Regions from separate parts of the Streptomyces sp. NPDC036984 genome, predicted to be linked through region 1. Evidence: riboswitches for the same ligand, from Rfam matches in the RefSeq annotation. Region 1 holds a riboswitch; each other region holds the start of a gene.
The links. A riboswitch is a leader RNA that binds a small molecule or an ion and turns the genes downstream of it on or off. The one in region 1 is predicted to bind cobalamin.
Positions count from the first base shown of each region.

Region 2: another riboswitch for cobalamin. It lies ahead of ACZ7DL_RS00430 (ribonucleoside-diphosphate reductase subunit alpha); the one in region 1 lies ahead of metE (5-methyltetrahydropteroyltriglutamate--homocysteine S-methyltransferase).
Region 3: another riboswitch for cobalamin. It lies ahead of ACZ7DL_RS15540 (cobalamin biosynthesis protein); the one in region 1 lies ahead of metE (5-methyltetrahydropteroyltriglutamate--homocysteine S-methyltransferase).

Region 1 is NZ_JBVJRL010000013.1:55,598-60,529, reverse strand. Features, by position in the region: gene ACZ7DL_RS23305 (trypsin-like serine peptidase) at 1-166, shown strand, start outside; gene ACZ7DL_RS23300 (DoxX family protein) at 393-947, shown strand; cobalamin riboswitch at 1,117-1,340, shown strand; gene metE (5-methyltetrahydropteroyltriglutamate--homocysteine S-methyltransferase) at 1,494-3,812, shown strand; gene ACZ7DL_RS23290 (histidine phosphatase family protein) at 3,979-4,560, shown strand; gene ACZ7DL_RS23285 (CbtA family protein) at 4,697-4,932, opposite strand, start outside.
Region 2 is NZ_JBVJRL010000001.1:89,834-94,765, reverse strand. Features, by position in the region: gene ACZ7DL_RS00435 (ribonucleotide-diphosphate reductase subunit beta) at 1-586, opposite strand, end outside; gene ACZ7DL_RS00430 (ribonucleoside-diphosphate reductase subunit alpha) at 586-2,943, opposite strand; cobalamin riboswitch at 3,072-3,195, opposite strand; gene ACZ7DL_RS00425 (GNAT family N-acetyltransferase) at 3,248-3,754, opposite strand; gene mctP (monocarboxylate uptake permease MctP) at 3,830-4,932, opposite strand, start outside.
Region 3 is NZ_JBVJRL010000007.1:63,303-68,234, forward strand. Features, by position in the region: gene ACZ7DL_RS15530 (nSTAND1 domain-containing NTPase) at 1-1,551, opposite strand, end outside; gene ACZ7DL_RS15535 (CU044_2847 family protein) at 1,532-1,897, opposite strand; cobalamin riboswitch at 2,102-2,241, shown strand; gene ACZ7DL_RS15540 (cobalamin biosynthesis protein) at 2,345-3,289, shown strand; gene ACZ7DL_RS15545 (cobyric acid synthase) at 3,286-4,794, shown strand; gene cobN (cobaltochelatase subunit CobN) at 4,791-4,932, shown strand, end outside.

The sequences.
Region 1 (4,932 bases):
CGGATCCAGCGGCGGCCCCTGGTTCACCGGCTTCACCGAGGCGACCGGCACCGGGCTCCAGGTCTCCGTGAACAGCTTCGGCTACACGTTCCTGCCGAACCGGATGTTCGGTCCGTACTTCGGTGACGTGATCAAGGCCCTGTACGACAAGGCCCAGGCGTCGTAGCGTCCGCCCGGTCCGCGGACCGGGCACAGCGGCAGCCGCGTCACGCCGGGCGCGCGCTGCCGCAGTCCGGTCCTCCGCCCGATGTGCGAGGTCACTGCCGGTGCGGAAGGATCGGTAGGGGCGGCAGGGGCCCCACGGCCGGGCGCAGGTCGACCGCCGACCGGTGAGCCGGAAGCCCGGACAGGCCGGCCGACGCCCGTTTCGGCGTCCGTACCGGAGCACTCACATGACGAAGCGCACCACGGACCGGCCGGCGAATCCCGCGCGACCGGCAGCAGGACAGGGCCCCGGGCCGGGAGCGGCCGCCGGCGACTGGGGTCTGCTGCTCATCAGGCTGACCTTCGGGCTGCTCATGGCCGCACACGGCGCCCAGAAGCTCTTCGGCCTGTTCGGCGGGCCGGGTCTGACGGCCACCGGCCGGGGCCTCGCCGACCTGGGCTTTCACCCGGGGAAGGTGTTCGCCGTGATCGGCGGCCTCTCCGAGTTCCTCGGCGGCCTCGGCCTCGCCGTCGGACTGTTCACCCCCCTCGCCGCCGCCGCGCTGATCGGCGTGATGATCAACGCCATGGTGACCGTCACCGCGGCCCACGGGCTGTGGGACGGGGACGGCGGCGTCGAGTACAACGTCTGCATCGCCGTCGTCGCCCTGGCCGTCGCCGCTCTCGGACCGGGCCGGCTGGCCCTCGACCGGTTCTTCCGCTGGGGCACCGGCGGCTGGCCCGAAGCCGCCCTCGCACTGGGGCTCGGGGGTGTCGGTGCGGCGATAACGCTCGGTCTGTGACGGCCCGTTCTCGCACGGTCGGCCTCACGGCCTGTGACCGCACGGAACGGCGAAGTCACCGGGCCCCGGGGGTCGTCGGGCCGCGATCGGTTCGCCCCGAGCCCGTTCCGTGTCCCACGTCACCCTCCGAACACCGCACGTGACCGGACGCCATCCCGAGCGGCCCCGTAGGCTGGCCCGTGCAGCTGGTTCGCCCCGTCCGCCAGGCGGGATGCGTCGTAAGAGGGAACCCGGTGGAATTCCGGGACTGCCCCGCAGCGGTGAGCGGGAACGACCGCCGTCATACGCACTGGGTCCGACGTACAGGGCCCGGGAAGCGACGGCCAGTAGGTGTCCTCATGTCGTGAGGACGTGCCCGCGAGTCCGAAGACCTGCCAACTGCCCGCGCGCGCATCACTCGTGCGCGGACATCCCGGTGACCTCGAGGGCGGGTCGGCGTACACACCGAGCGGACGGCCACAGGCTGCTGCCGTGCGGTTCGTCACCCCTTCGCGCTCTCGTCCCGTCCCCGGGATCTCAGGGATTCATCTCGCGAAGGAGATCTCCGTGACCACCAAGTCCGCAGCCGCGGCAGCCCGGGCCACCGTGTACGGCTACCCCCGCCAGGGCCGGCACCGGGAACTGAAGAAGGCCGTCGAGGGCTACTGGAAGGGCCGCGTGAGCGCCGACGCCCTGCGCGCCACCGCCGCCGAACTGCGCCGCTCGAACTGGCGGCAGCTCGCCGCGGCCGGCATCCGTGACGTGCCGACCGGCGACTTCTCGTACTACGACCACGTCCTGGACACCACCGTCATGGTCGGTGCGATCCCGGCCCGCCACCGGGCGGCCGTCGAAGCGAACACCCTGGACGGCTACTTCGCGATGGCGCGCGGCACGCAGGACGTGGCGCCGCTGGAGATGACGAAGTGGTTCGACACCAACTACCACTATCTGGTGCCGGAACTCGGCCCGGGCACGGTGTTCAGCCCCGACTCGGGCAAGCAGGTCGCGGAGCTGAGGGAGGCGCTCGCCCTGGGCCTGACCGCCCGTCCCGTCCTCGTCGGGCCCGTCACCTACCTGCTGCTCGCCAAGCCCGCCCCGGGCGTGGCCGCCGGCTTCGACCCGCTCACCCTGCTCGACCGGCTGCTGCCCGCATACGCCGAGGTCCTCGCCGACCTGCGCGCGGCCGGCGCCGAGTGGGTGCAGCTCGACGAGCCGGCCCTGGTCCAGGACCGCACCCCGGCCGAACTGAACGCGGCCGCCCGCGCCTACCGGGATCTCGGCGCCCTCACCGACCGGCCGAAGCTGCTGGTGGCCTCCTACTTCGACCGGCTCGGCGAGGCTCTGCACGTGCTGGCCAAGGCTCCGGTCGAGGGCCTGGCCCTGGACTTCACCGAGGCGGCTGCCGCCAACCTCGAGGACCTCGCCGCCGTGGGCGGTCTGCCCGGCAAGCGTCTGGTCGCGGGTGTCGTCAACGGCCGCAACATCTGGGTCAACGACCTGGAGAAGTCCCTCGCCACGCTCGGCACCCTGCTGGGGCTGGCGGACCGGGTGGACGTGGCCGCCTCCTGCTCCCTCCTCCACGTGCCGCTCGACACCACGGTGGAACGCGACATCGAGCCGCAGATCCTGCGCTGGCTCGCCTTCGCCCGGCAGAAGACCCGGGAGATCGTCACGCTCGCCAAGGGCCTCGCCCGGGGAACCGACGCGATCGCCGCCGAACTGGCCGCCAATCGGGCGGATCTGGCCTCCCGCGCCGGCTCGCCGATCACCCACGATCCGGCCGTCCGGGCCCGCGCCGCGGCAGTGACCGGGGCCGACGCCCGCCGCTCCCAGCCGTACGCCGAGCGCACCGCCGCCCAGCGCGCGCTCCTCGGCCTGCCGCTGCTGCCGACCACGACCATCGGCTCCTTCCCGCAGACGGGCGAACTGCGCACCGCCCGCGCCGATCTGCGCACGGGCCGGATCGGCCAGGCCGGCTACGAGGAGCGCGTCCAGGCCGAGATCCGGGAGGTGATCGGCTTCCAGGAGAAGGCCGGCCTGGACGTCCTGGTGCACGGCGAGGCCGAACGCAACGACATGGTCCAGTACTTCGCCGAGCAGCTGACCGGCTGCCTCGCCACCCAGCACGGCTGGGTCCAGTCCTACGGCACCCGTTACGTCCGCCCGCCGATCCTCGCCGGCGACATCGCGCGCCCCGAGCCGATGACGGTGCGCTGGACGACGTACGCCCAGTCGCTCACGGACCGGCCGGTCAAGGGCATGCTCACCGGCCCGGTCACCATGCTCGCCTGGTCCTTCGTCCGCGACGACCAGCCCCTCGGCGACACCGCCCGGCAGGTCGCGCTCGCGCTGCGCGACGAAGTGAACGACCTGGAGGCGGCCGGTACGTCGGTGATCCAGGTGGACGAGCCCGCGCTGCGCGAGACACTGCCGCTGCGCGCCGCTGACCGGCCCGGCTACCTGGAGTGGGCCACGGAGGCGTTCCGCCTCACCACCGGCGGGGTGCGCCCCGACACCCAGATCCACACCCACATGTGCTACGCGGAGTTCGGCGACATCGTCCAGGCCATCGACGCCCTCGACGCCGACGTGATCAGCCTGGAGGCCGCCCGCTCGCACATGCAGGTCGCGCGTGAGCTGGCCGCGCACGGCTACCCGCGCGAGGCCGGGCCGGGTGTCTACGACATCCACTCCCCACGCGTGCCGAGCGCCGAGGAAGCGGCCGGGCTGCTGCGCACCGGTCTTCAGGCGATCCCCGCCGAGCGGCTGTGGGTCAACCCCGACTGCGGCCTCAAGACCCGCGGCTGGCCCGAGACACGTGCCTCGCTGGAGAACCTGGTGGCGGCGGCCCGCATGATCCGCGAGGAACTGTCGGGCTCCTGACGGCACTTGGCCGTCGCCCGCACCACCGGCCGGTCCGGCCCCCTCGCCTCGTACGAGGGGGCCGGACCGGCGCGGTGTGCGCAGACGAGCGGCGGAAGTAGCATCCACAGCATTCGCACCATGCGCCGATGCGCACGCTCACGACGACAGCAGCAGGAGTGACCGCGTGACCAGCCGAGTTCTACTCGTCTCCCCCGCCATGAGCGTGTCGCTGCGACAGGCCCGTTTCGACGACGGCGGCTCTCTGGACGACGGTGGCATGGCACAGGCCCGGTCGGCGGCCGGGGCGCTGCCCGCCGCTGCCCGGGTACTCGTCTCCCCCAGTGTGCGCTGCCGGGAGACGGCGGCGGCGCTGGGTCTCGACGGCGTGCCGGTGCCGGAGCTGGCGGGTCTCGACGTGGGCCGCTGGCGAGGCCGCACCCTGGACGAGGTGGGGGCCGCCGAGCCGGAGGCGGTGGGCCGCTGGCTCACCGACCCCGGCTGCGCGCCCCATGGCGGTGAGTCGGTGCGGGAGCTGTGCGAGCGGGTCGCGGGCCGGCTGGCGGACGCCCGAGTCCTGGAGGGCCGTACGCTCGCGGTGGTCGAGCCGGATGTGGTGCGGGCGGCGGTCGTCGCCGCGCTGGGCCTGCCCGCCGCGGTGTTCTGGCGCCTCGATGTGCAGCCGCTGACCGTGACCGAACTCAGTGGCCGGGCCGGGCGGTGGAACCTGCGCCTGGGGCGTCCGCCGGCCGGGCCGGAGGCCGGCTAGGCGCCGGTCCGCCGGTCTACCGGTCTACCGATCAGCCGGTTTCCCGGCCATGCCGTGATCCGGTGCGCAGGGGTGTCCGGAGAACGCCAGAGGGCCCCCGGATGGTTCCGAGAGGCCCTCTGTCGGCGTGAAGGAGTCAGTGCGCGGCGGGAACCGCTCGCCCGGCGGCCGCCGCCGGCTTGGGGTTCAGCAGCCGCTCGGCCAGTTCGCCGAAGGCGAGGCCGAATCCGCCCCACAGCACGGTCTGGATGCCCAGCGCGGACAGCCGGAACCGCCACAGCAGGGTGGCCGGGAAGTCCCTCGGCACCTCGTTGACGACGGGCAGGAACTGGTAGGCCAGGCCGATCACGACGGCGAAGGCGGCCACTGCGA
Region 2 (4,932 bases), on a different contig from region 1:
GGCTGCGGAACCAGTAGACGTAGGCGAAGGCGCCGTAGAAGAAGAGTCCCTCGATGCAGGCGGCGAAGCAGATGAGGTTGAGCAGGAAGCGGCGCCGGTCGGCCTGGGTCTCCAGGCGGTCGATCTTCTCGACCTCGTTGATCCACCTGAAGCAGAACTCGGCCTTCTCGCGGATGGAGGGGATGTTCTCCACGGCGGCGAAGGCGGCGGCGCGGTCGTCGGGGTCGGGGAGGTAGGTGTCCAGCAGGGTCAGATAGAACTGGACGTGGACGGCCTCCTCGAAGAGCTGCCGGCTGAGGTACAGGCGCGCTTCGGGGGAGTTGATGTGCTTGTACAGCGTCAGCACGAGGTTGTTGGCCACGATGGAGTCGCCGGTGGCGAAGAAGGCGACGAGGCGGCCGATGAGGTGCTGCTCTTCGGGGGTGAGCTTGGCGAGGTCGGCGACGTCGGAGTGGAGATCGACCTCTTCGACGGTCCAGGTGTTCTTGATGGCGTCCCGGTAGCGCTCGTAGAAGTCGGGGTAGCGCATCGGGCGCAGGGTCAGTTCGAAGCCCGGGTCGAGCAGGTTGGTGTTACGGGTGGACATTACTGGCAGGCCTCGCAGGACTCGGGGTTTTCCAGGGAGCAGGCGACCGCCTCGGGGTCGGCGACCTGCTGCACGGGGATGGTGGCCTGCGCCTGGGCGGCACGGGCGATACGCGTCGCGGGACGCGAGCGCAGGTAGTACGTGGTCTTCAACCCGGACTTCCAGGCGTAGGCGTACATCGAGGAGAGCTTGCCGATGGTCGGCGTCTCCAGGAAGAGGTTCAGCGACTGGGCCTGGTCGAGGAACGGGGTGCGGGCGGCGGCCATGTCGATGAGGCCGCGCTGGGGGATCTCCCAGGCCGTGCGGTAGAGCCTGCGCACCTCCTCGGGGATCCAGACGAAGTCCTGCACCGAGCCGTTGGCGTCGCGCAGGGCCTCGCGGGTCCGGGCGTCCCACACGCCCAGGTCCTTCAGGTCCTGCACCAGGTAGGAGTTGACCTGGAGGAACTCACCCGACAGCGTCTCGCGCTTGAACAGGTTGGACACCTGCGGCTCGATGCACTCGTACACGCCCGCGATCGAGGCGATCGTGGCCGTCGGCGCGATGGCGAGGAGCAGCGAGTTGCGCATGCCCGTCCGTGCGATGCGCGCCCGGAGGGCGTCCCAGCGCTCGGGCCAGGTGAGCTCGGTGTCGTAGTGGTCGGGGTGGAGGACTCCGCGGGCGGAGCGGGTCTGCTCCCAGGCGGGCAGCGGGCCGTTGCGCTCGGCGAGGTCGGCGGACGCCTCGTAGGCGGCGAGCATGATCCGCTCGGCGATGCGCGTGGACAGCGCCTTGGCCTCGGCGGAGTCGAAGGGCAGACGCAGCTTGAAGAAGACGTCCTGGAGGCCCATCGCGCCCAGACCGACCGGCCGCCACTTGGCGTTGGAACGGCCCGCCTGCTCGGTCGGGTAGAAGTTGATGTCCACCACCCGGTCGAGGAAGGTCACGGCCGTACGGACGGTCTCGTCCAGCCGCTCCCAGTCGATGTCCCCGTCGGCCACGAAGGCGCCCAGGTTCACGGATCCCAGGTTGCAGACGGCCGTCTCGCCGTCGTCGGTGACCTCCAGGATCTCCGTGCACAGATTGGAGGAGTGGATGACGTTGCCCGGCTGCGCGGTCTGGTTGGCGGTGCGGTTGGCGGCGTCCTTGAACGTCATCCAGCCGTTGCCGGTCTGCGCGAGCGTGCGCATCATCCGGCCGTACAGGTCCCGGGCCGGCATCGTCTTCCTCGCCAGGCCCGCCGCCTCGGCCTTGCGGTAGGCGGCGTCGAACTCGTCGCCCCACAGGTCCACCAGCTCGGGCACGTCGGCGGGGGAGAACAGCGACCACTGCTCGTCGGCGTTGACCCGGCGCATGAACTCGTCCGGGACCCAGTGCGCCAGGTTCAGGTTGTGGGTACGGCGGGCGTCCTCACCGGTGTTGTCCCGCAGCTCCAGGAACTCCTCGATGTCGGAGTGCCAGGTCTCCAGGTAGACCGCCGCCGCGCCCTTGCGCCGCCCGCCCTGGTTCACCGCGGCGACCGAGGCGTCCAGGGTCTTCAGGAACGGCACGATGCCGTTGGAGTGCCCGTTGGTACCGCGGATCAGCGAACCGCGGCTGCGGATGCGGGAGTACGACAGGCCGATGCCGCCGGCGTGCTTCGACAGCCGGGCGACCTGGTGGTAGCGGTCGTAGATGGAGTCCAGCTCGTCCAGGGGCGAGTCGAGGAGGTAGCACGACGACATCTGCGGGTGCCGCGTGCCGGAGTTGAACAGGGTGGGGGAGGAGGGCAGGTAGTCGAGGCGGCTCATCAGGCGGTACAGCGCCGCGACCTCGTCCACGGAGCGGGTCGTGTCGTCCTCGGCCAGACCGCTCGCCACCCGCAGCATGAAGTGCTGGGGCGTCTCGATCACCTTGCGGGTGATCGGGTGGCGCAGCAGGTAGCGGCTGTGCAGGGTGCGCAGGCCGAAGTAGCCGAACCGGTCGTCGGCCGCACCGTCGATCAGCGCGTCGAGCCGCTCCGCGTGCAGCCGGACGAAGTCCGCGGTGCGGTCCGCGACAAGACCCTCGCGGTGGCCGACCTCGACCGACTCGGTGAAGGACGTCACGCCCTGTGAGGCGGCCTCGTCCCGGATGGCGAGGGTCAGCAGCCGGGCGGCCAGCTTGGAGTAGGCCGGGTCCTCGGAGATCAGGCCCGCCGCGGCCTCCGTGGCCAGCTCCCGCAGCTCCGCCTCGTCGGCCCGGGCGGACCGGCCGCGCAGCGCGGCGGCGGCGACCCGGCCCGGGTCGGCGTCGGGCAGGTCGGCGGTCAGCTCGGTCAGGGTCCGCAGCAGCACGGCACCGGGACCGTCGGTCTCCAGCTCGCTGACTGAAGCCGGGTCGGCTGGCGCGATGGTCACGTGGGGCTCTCCCTCGCTCGGCACGGGGCCCGGCGGAGGGCAGGGGGCAGCCACGAGCGCGCACGGCGTCGCGTCCACCGGCCCACTCCACGAGGCCCGGACGTTCAGAAACCCACCCGGGCCGGACGGCCGGGTGTGCGCTGTCGGCAGGTCGTCGGACTCAACAGGCGCGCAGATACGCGCAGGTACACCGTTGCGGGACAGTTCCGGACTCGCACCGGATTCCCCTGCGGCGACAGCGAGGACGAGCATACATCTAGTGCCGGGCTGTCGTGTCACCCCCAGATGTTGTGTCGTGCCGGTGTCAGAGCGTCAACTCGTAGGTGGCGAGAGTGATGTCGTCGAGCTCCGGCATCGGATTCCAGTCCCGTTCCGGAACCCGCACGAAGCCCAGCCGTTCGTAGATGCGATGGGCGGCGTGCATGGTGCGCTGGGTCGACAGGACGACGGCCGTGCAGCCCTCCGCGGCCCGTGCGCGCTCGACACAGGCCCGCACGAGCGCCTCGCCGGCACCCTGGCCGCGGGCCGCCCGGGCGACCGCGAGCATCCGGATCTCCGCCTCCCCGGGCCGCGCGATGTCGGCCATGGGGCCGCCGGAGGGGACGAAGGTGACTCCGCCGAGGAGGGCGCCGTGGCGCGTGGCCACGAGTACGTCGGCCGCGGCCGCCCTCTTGGCCACGTCCCGCAGTTCGCCCAGGTACCGGTCGCTCTCGCCGAAGTCGAGCAGGCCGTCCTGGAGGTATGCCTGGGCGGTGAGCTCTCCCAGGGCGTCGTATTCGCCCGGTTCGGCGGGGCGGATCAGGATGTCCATGGTCTGAGTGTGCAAGCAAGCGGGCCGCCGGAAACGTGCTTTCCGGCGGCCCGCTGCGGGTGGTGCGGGGGGCTGCTAGTGGCCGGCGCCCGCGGTGGCCGAGGGCAGCTCCACCTGGACCCCGGGATCGCCCGCGTCCGCCGTGTAGTCCTGCGGCCGGGTCTCGTCCAGGCCCTCGGGAGCCTTGACGGCCTTCAGGACGACGGTGAGGACCACGGTCACCACGACGTTCAGGACGAACGCCGTGAGACCGATGTAGCCGATCTCGCCGATGCCGGGGATCTCCTTGGCGTTGCCGCCGAAGTGCTTCTGCGTCGGCGAGGCGACGCCGTACGCGGCGGCCGTGCCGTAGATCATGCCGGCCGCCCAGCCGGCCAGCAGCGCCCAGCGGTGGAACCAGCGGGTGAACAGGCCGCCGACCAGGGCCGGGAAGGTCTGCAGGATCCAGACGCCGCCGAGCAGCTGGAAGTTGATGGCCACGGTCTTGTCCATGGTGAGGACGAAGACCAGGGCGCCGACCTTCACCAGCAGGGAGACCAGCTTGGAGACCTTGGTCTCCTGCTCCGCCGTCGCGTCCGGCTTGATGAAGTCCTTGTAGATGTTGCGGGTGAAGAGGTTCGCCGCCGCGATGGACATGATCGCCGCCGGGACCAGCGCACCGATGCCGATCGCCGCGAAGGCCACGCCCGCGAACCAGTCCGGGAACATGTCCTCGAACAGCTGCGGAATGGCCAGCTGTCCGTTGGTGACCTTCACACCGGCCGCGATCGCCATGAAGCCCAGCAGCGCCAGCAGACCCAGCATCAGCGAGTACAGCGGCAGGATCGTGGTGTTGCGGCGGATCACCTCACGGCTCTTGGACGACAGGGTCGCGGTGATCGAGTGCGGGTACATGAACAGGGCCAGCGCGGAGCCCAGGGCCAGCGTGGCGTACGTCCACTGGCCGGTCTCCGGCGGGACGACCGCCCCGCGCGGCTTCTCCGTGACCGGGTTGACCTGGCTGAACGCCTGGCCGGCCTTGGCGAAGATGTCGTCGAACCCGCCCAGCTTGATCGGGATGTAGATGATCGCCACCGCGATGACGATGTAGATCAGGGCATCCTTGACGAACGCGATCAGCGCGGGGGCGCGCAGGCCGGAGGAGTAGGTGTAGGCCGCCAGCACACCGAAGGCGATGA
Region 3 (4,932 bases), on a different contig from region 1:
GCGGGCCAGGCGTTCGAACAGGCGCCGGGAGACCGCCGCGTCGGGGCCGTCGGGGGCCTTGCACACCTCCGCCAGTTTCTCGTCGGCGTACCGGGCCAGCGCCCCCTCCACCCCGCCGATCCCCCGGTACGCGGCATGCGTGAGGCGGCCGTGCTCCTGCCGCTCCCAGAGTTCCGCCAGGGCGAACTCCACCAGCGGCAGCGCGCCCGGCTCACCGCCCGCGTCGGCGACGATCAGCTCGGCCAGGCCCGGTTCGAACTCCACGCCGGGGACGGCGGTGACCGGCAGCCGCACCACCTCGTCGAGCTGGGCCGGGCTCATCGGCGCGATCATCTGGACCGTGCCGCTGAGCGCCTCCGCCCGGCCGTCCGTGACCAGTTCCTCCAGGGACGCCGACCGCAGGGTGGCCAGCACCCGGAAGCGGCGGCCCTCCGGGTGGCAGGCCCGGGTCATCGGCAGCAGGACGTCGAGCAGGGCGCGGGCGTCGGCGGGGCGGGCGCCGACGGTCTCCTCGAACTGGTCGAGGAGGACGACGTGTCCGGCCGTACCGGCGTGTTCCAGGATGCGGGCGCCGAGCAGCACCGCCGTCCGGGCGCGGGCGCCGCCGGCCGGTTCCCGGGCCAGGTCGCGGGCCAGGTCGCGGGCCGCCGGGAACTGGCCGGCCAGGGCGGCGGCCAGGGTGTGGACCGGGTCCGTGTCCGGCTGTCCGGCGAAGTCCGTCACCGTATGGCCGGCCGACCGCAGCAGGGGCAGTACCCCGGCGCGCACCAGGGACGACTTGCCGACCCCCGACGCTCCGGCCACCGGCACGAAGGGGTGGGTGCGGACGGCGTCGGCGATGCGTGCGCTGTCGGCGCGGCGGGCGAAGAAGACGTGGGCGTCCTGTTCGCGGAAGGGTTCCAGGCCGCGGAAGGGAGAGGGGCAGAGGGCGGGGTCCAGGCCGAGCAGCAGGGCGGCCGGGATCAGGTACGCCGTCGCCGCCGGAGCGCCCGTCTCCACCGCGACGGTCATCCCCACCACCCCGCCCTGCGCGGTGTCCCAGACCGGCGATCCGCTGAAGCCCCGGGCGATCGCGGGCGAGCCGGAGGCCGCCTCCATGGACGTCCAGCCCTTGCCGACCGGCGCGCGCAGGCGGCCGCGCACCCACACCCCGTGGTCCTCGGTGCGGTGCGGGAAGCCGAGGACGCGGAACGGGTGGCCCCACACCCCGGTGCCGCCCGCGAGGCGGACCGGTGCCGTGCCAGGGACGGTCTCCGCGAGGGTCAGCAGGGCGATGTCGCCGCCGCCGTCCTCGGTGACCGGGCGCCAGTGCGCGACGGTCGCCGCCCGGCGCGCGGACGGCGGGTTCAGCAGCGGGAAGTCCACGGACACCGCGGCCGTCGGCGCCGCCGGGGCCGACTCGTCGCCGCCCAGCGCGCTCGCCACGACGTGCGCGCAGGTGACCAGGGTCCGCTCCGCGATCAGGAAGCCGGTGCCGGTGACGCGGCCGTCCTCGCTCCAGAAGCGGGCGATCCCCCGCGGGAGTTCGTCGTCAGGGCCGGCCTTCGCCATCACGCTGTCCCGGGATGTCCGACGGGTCCGCGTTCGCCCACTGCATGCTCACCGTGAAGTGCGCCTCGGTGGACCCGCGCGCCACGACCACCCCGGCCTCGGCGCTCACCGTGACGCCGAACTCGACGGTGAGGGACTCCGGCGGTCTCGCCATCCCGCGCGCCTCGGTGACCAGAGCGCCCAGCGCGGGACGCACCCGGGCCAGGGCCTGTTGGAGGGTCTCCGCGGCCGACCCGGCCACCACACCGCCCCGCGAGACCCGCTGCACGCCCACCGGGCCCTCGCCGGCCACCTCCAGCAGCACGACTTGGCCGTCGTCCAGCAGCATCTCGCCCACGTACGCCACCGTGCGTCCCCTCCCGCGTCCGTTGCGCCCCCTATGAGGCGTACGCGCTATTGGAGTTGTTCACTGTGCGTGAGCACAAGGGGGTTGGGTGAATGCCGTCCCTGCGAGCGGTTTTGCCGCAAGCCGGCCCCCCGGAGCCCCTCGGCGTGCTAGCGGTGTGGGCCTCAGCACAGTCCGGCATCCCAGGTCAAAGGCAAGTTGACGGCCGTTCCGGGCGCGTGGTGGACTGCCCAGGCCATGTACGGCGGCAGGAGAGGAAGCCGGTGCGAATCCGGCGCGGTCCCGCCACTGTCACCGGGGTAGAACCCCGGGAGCCAGGAACTCTCACCGCCGATTCACGTCGAACCAGGGCGCGGACACCCTGAGTGAGGACACATATCGACATGCTCGGCTGCCGATCGAGGACCAGTACCAGGCCCGCTCCTGTCCCCACGGCCGGCTGAGCCGATGGGTGCCGATCGCACGTACGCGTACGGCGCCGCCGCCGGCCTCCTCGGTGACCTGCTCCTCGGCGATCCGCGCCGCGGGCATCCGGTCGCCGCGTTCGGCCGGGCGGCCGGGGCCGTGGAACGCGCACTGTGGCACGACCACCGCGGCTGGGGCGCCCTGCACACCACGGTGTGCGCCGGTGGCGCCGTCGCTCTCGGGGCGCTGGCCGCACGCGTCGTACGCCCCTCCCGCATCGCCTCCGTCGCGCTGACCGCCACCGCCACCTGGGCCGTCGTCGGCGGCACTTCGCTCGCCCGGGAGGCCCGCACCATCGGGCGTGCGCTGGAGGCCGGGGACGTCGAGACGGCCCGGGCCCGGCTGCCCCATCTGTGCGGCCGGGACCCGCAGGCGCTGGACGCCGACGGTATCGCCCGGGCCGTGGTCGAGTCGGTCGCCGAGAACACCTCCGACGCCGTCGTCGGCGCCCTCGTGTGGGGCGCCGTGGCCGGGGTGCCGGGGCTGCTCGGGTTCCGGGCGGTCAACACCCTGGACGCGATGGTGGGTCACAAGTCGCCCCGCCACCTTCGCTACGGCTGGGCGTCCGCCCGGCTCGACGATCTCGCCGGCTGGCCGGGAGCACGTCTGACCGCCGTACTCGCCGTCCTGGCCGGGCCCGATCCGCGCGGCGCCGTGCGGGCGTGGCGGGCGGACGCGGCGCAGCACCCGAGCCCCAACGCCGGGCCGGTGGAGGCGTCGTTCGCGGGCGCCCTCGGCGTACGCCTCGGCGGCACCCTGTCCTACGGCGGCCGGGTCGAACACCGCCCCGTGCTCAACGGCGCCGCGGGGCGGGCCGTCCGGGTCACCGACATCGACCGGGCCGTACGGCTCTCCCGTCGCGTCGCCCTGCTCGCCCTCGGCGGCACGCTCGCCGCACGCCGACTCCTGAAAGGACGTGGGAAGTGAACGGTGGTCTCCTCGTCGCCGGCACCACCTCGGACGCCGGCAAGAGCGTCGTGACGGCCGGCATCTGCCGCTGGCTGGTCCGCCAGGGCGTGAAGGTCGCGCCGTTCAAGGCGCAGAACATGTCCCTCAATTCGTTCGTGACCCGCGAGGGCGCCGAGATCGGGCGGGCACAGGCGATGCAGGCCCAGGCCTGCCGCATCGAGCCGACCGCGCTGATGAACCCGGTGCTGCTCAAGCCCGGCGGCGAGCAGAGCAGCCAGGTGGTGCTGCTCGGCAAGCCGGTCGGGGAGCTGAGCGCCCGCGGCTACCACGGCGGGCGCCAGCAGCGACTGCTCGGCACGGTCCTGGACTGCCTGGCGGAGTTGCGGGGCACGTATGACGCGGTGATCTGTGAGGGGGCGGGCAGTCCCGCCGAGATCAATCTGCGCCGGACCGACATCGTCAACATGGGCATCGCGCGCAACGCGCGGCTGCCCGTGCTGGTGGTGGGGGACATCGACCGCGGGGGCGTCTTCGCCTCCTTCTTCGGGACCGTCGCCCTGCTGTCGCCGGAGGACCAGGAGCTGGTCGCCGGTTTCCTCGTGAACAAGTTCCGGGGCGATGTCAGCCTGCTGGAGCCCGGGTTGGAGATGCTCCAGGGCCTGACCGGGCGGCGGACGTACGGTGTGCTGCCCTTCCGGCACGGGCTGGGCATCGACGAGGAGGACGGGCTGCGGGTTTCGCTGCGGGGCACCGTACGGGAGTCCACGGTCACTCCCCCGGTCGGCGAGGACGTGCTGCGGGTCGCCGTGTGCGCGATCCCGCTGATGTCCAACTTCACCGACGTGGACGCGCTGGCCGCCGAACCGGGCGTCGTGGTGCGGTTCGTGGACCGGCCGGAGGAGCTGGCGGACGCCGACCTCGTGGTGGTGCCGGGCACCCGCGGGACCGTGCGGGCCCTGGAGTGGCTGCGGGAGCGGGGGCTCGCCGACGCCCTCGTCCGCAGGGCCGCCGAGCACAGGCCGGTCCTCGGCATCTGCGGCGGCTTCCAGATCCTCGGCGAGCACATCGAGGACGAGGTCGAGTCGCGGGCCGGCGCGGTCGACGGGCTCGGCGTGCTGCCCGTCCGGGTGCGCTTCGCCCGCGAGAAGACCCTCACCCGGCCGGCCGGGGAAGCCCTCGGTGAGCGGGTCGAGGGGTACGAGATCCACCACGGCGTGGCCGACGTCACCGGTGGCGAGACCTTCCTGGACGGCTGCCGGGTCGGCCAGACCTGGGGCACCCACTGGCACGGCTCACTGGAGTCGGACGGCTTCCGGCGGGCCTTCCTGCGCGAGGTGGCCGCCGCCGCGGGCCGCCGCTTCGTACCCGCGCCGGACACCTCGTTCGCCGCGCTGCGCGAGCAGCAGCTCGACCGGCTCGGCGACCTGATCGAACAGCACGCGGACACGGACGCGCTCTGGCGGCTCATCGAGTCGGGCGCGCCGCAAGGACTGCCTTTCATTCCACCGGGAGCGCCCGCATGAGCACTGTGTTGTTGTTGTCGACCGCCGACACCGATCTGCTGGCGGCCCGGGCCTCCGGCGCCGGCTACCGCATCGGCAACCCCACCCGGGTCGACGTCGCCGGGGAGCTGGCGGGCCTGATCGAGGGCGCCGACATCG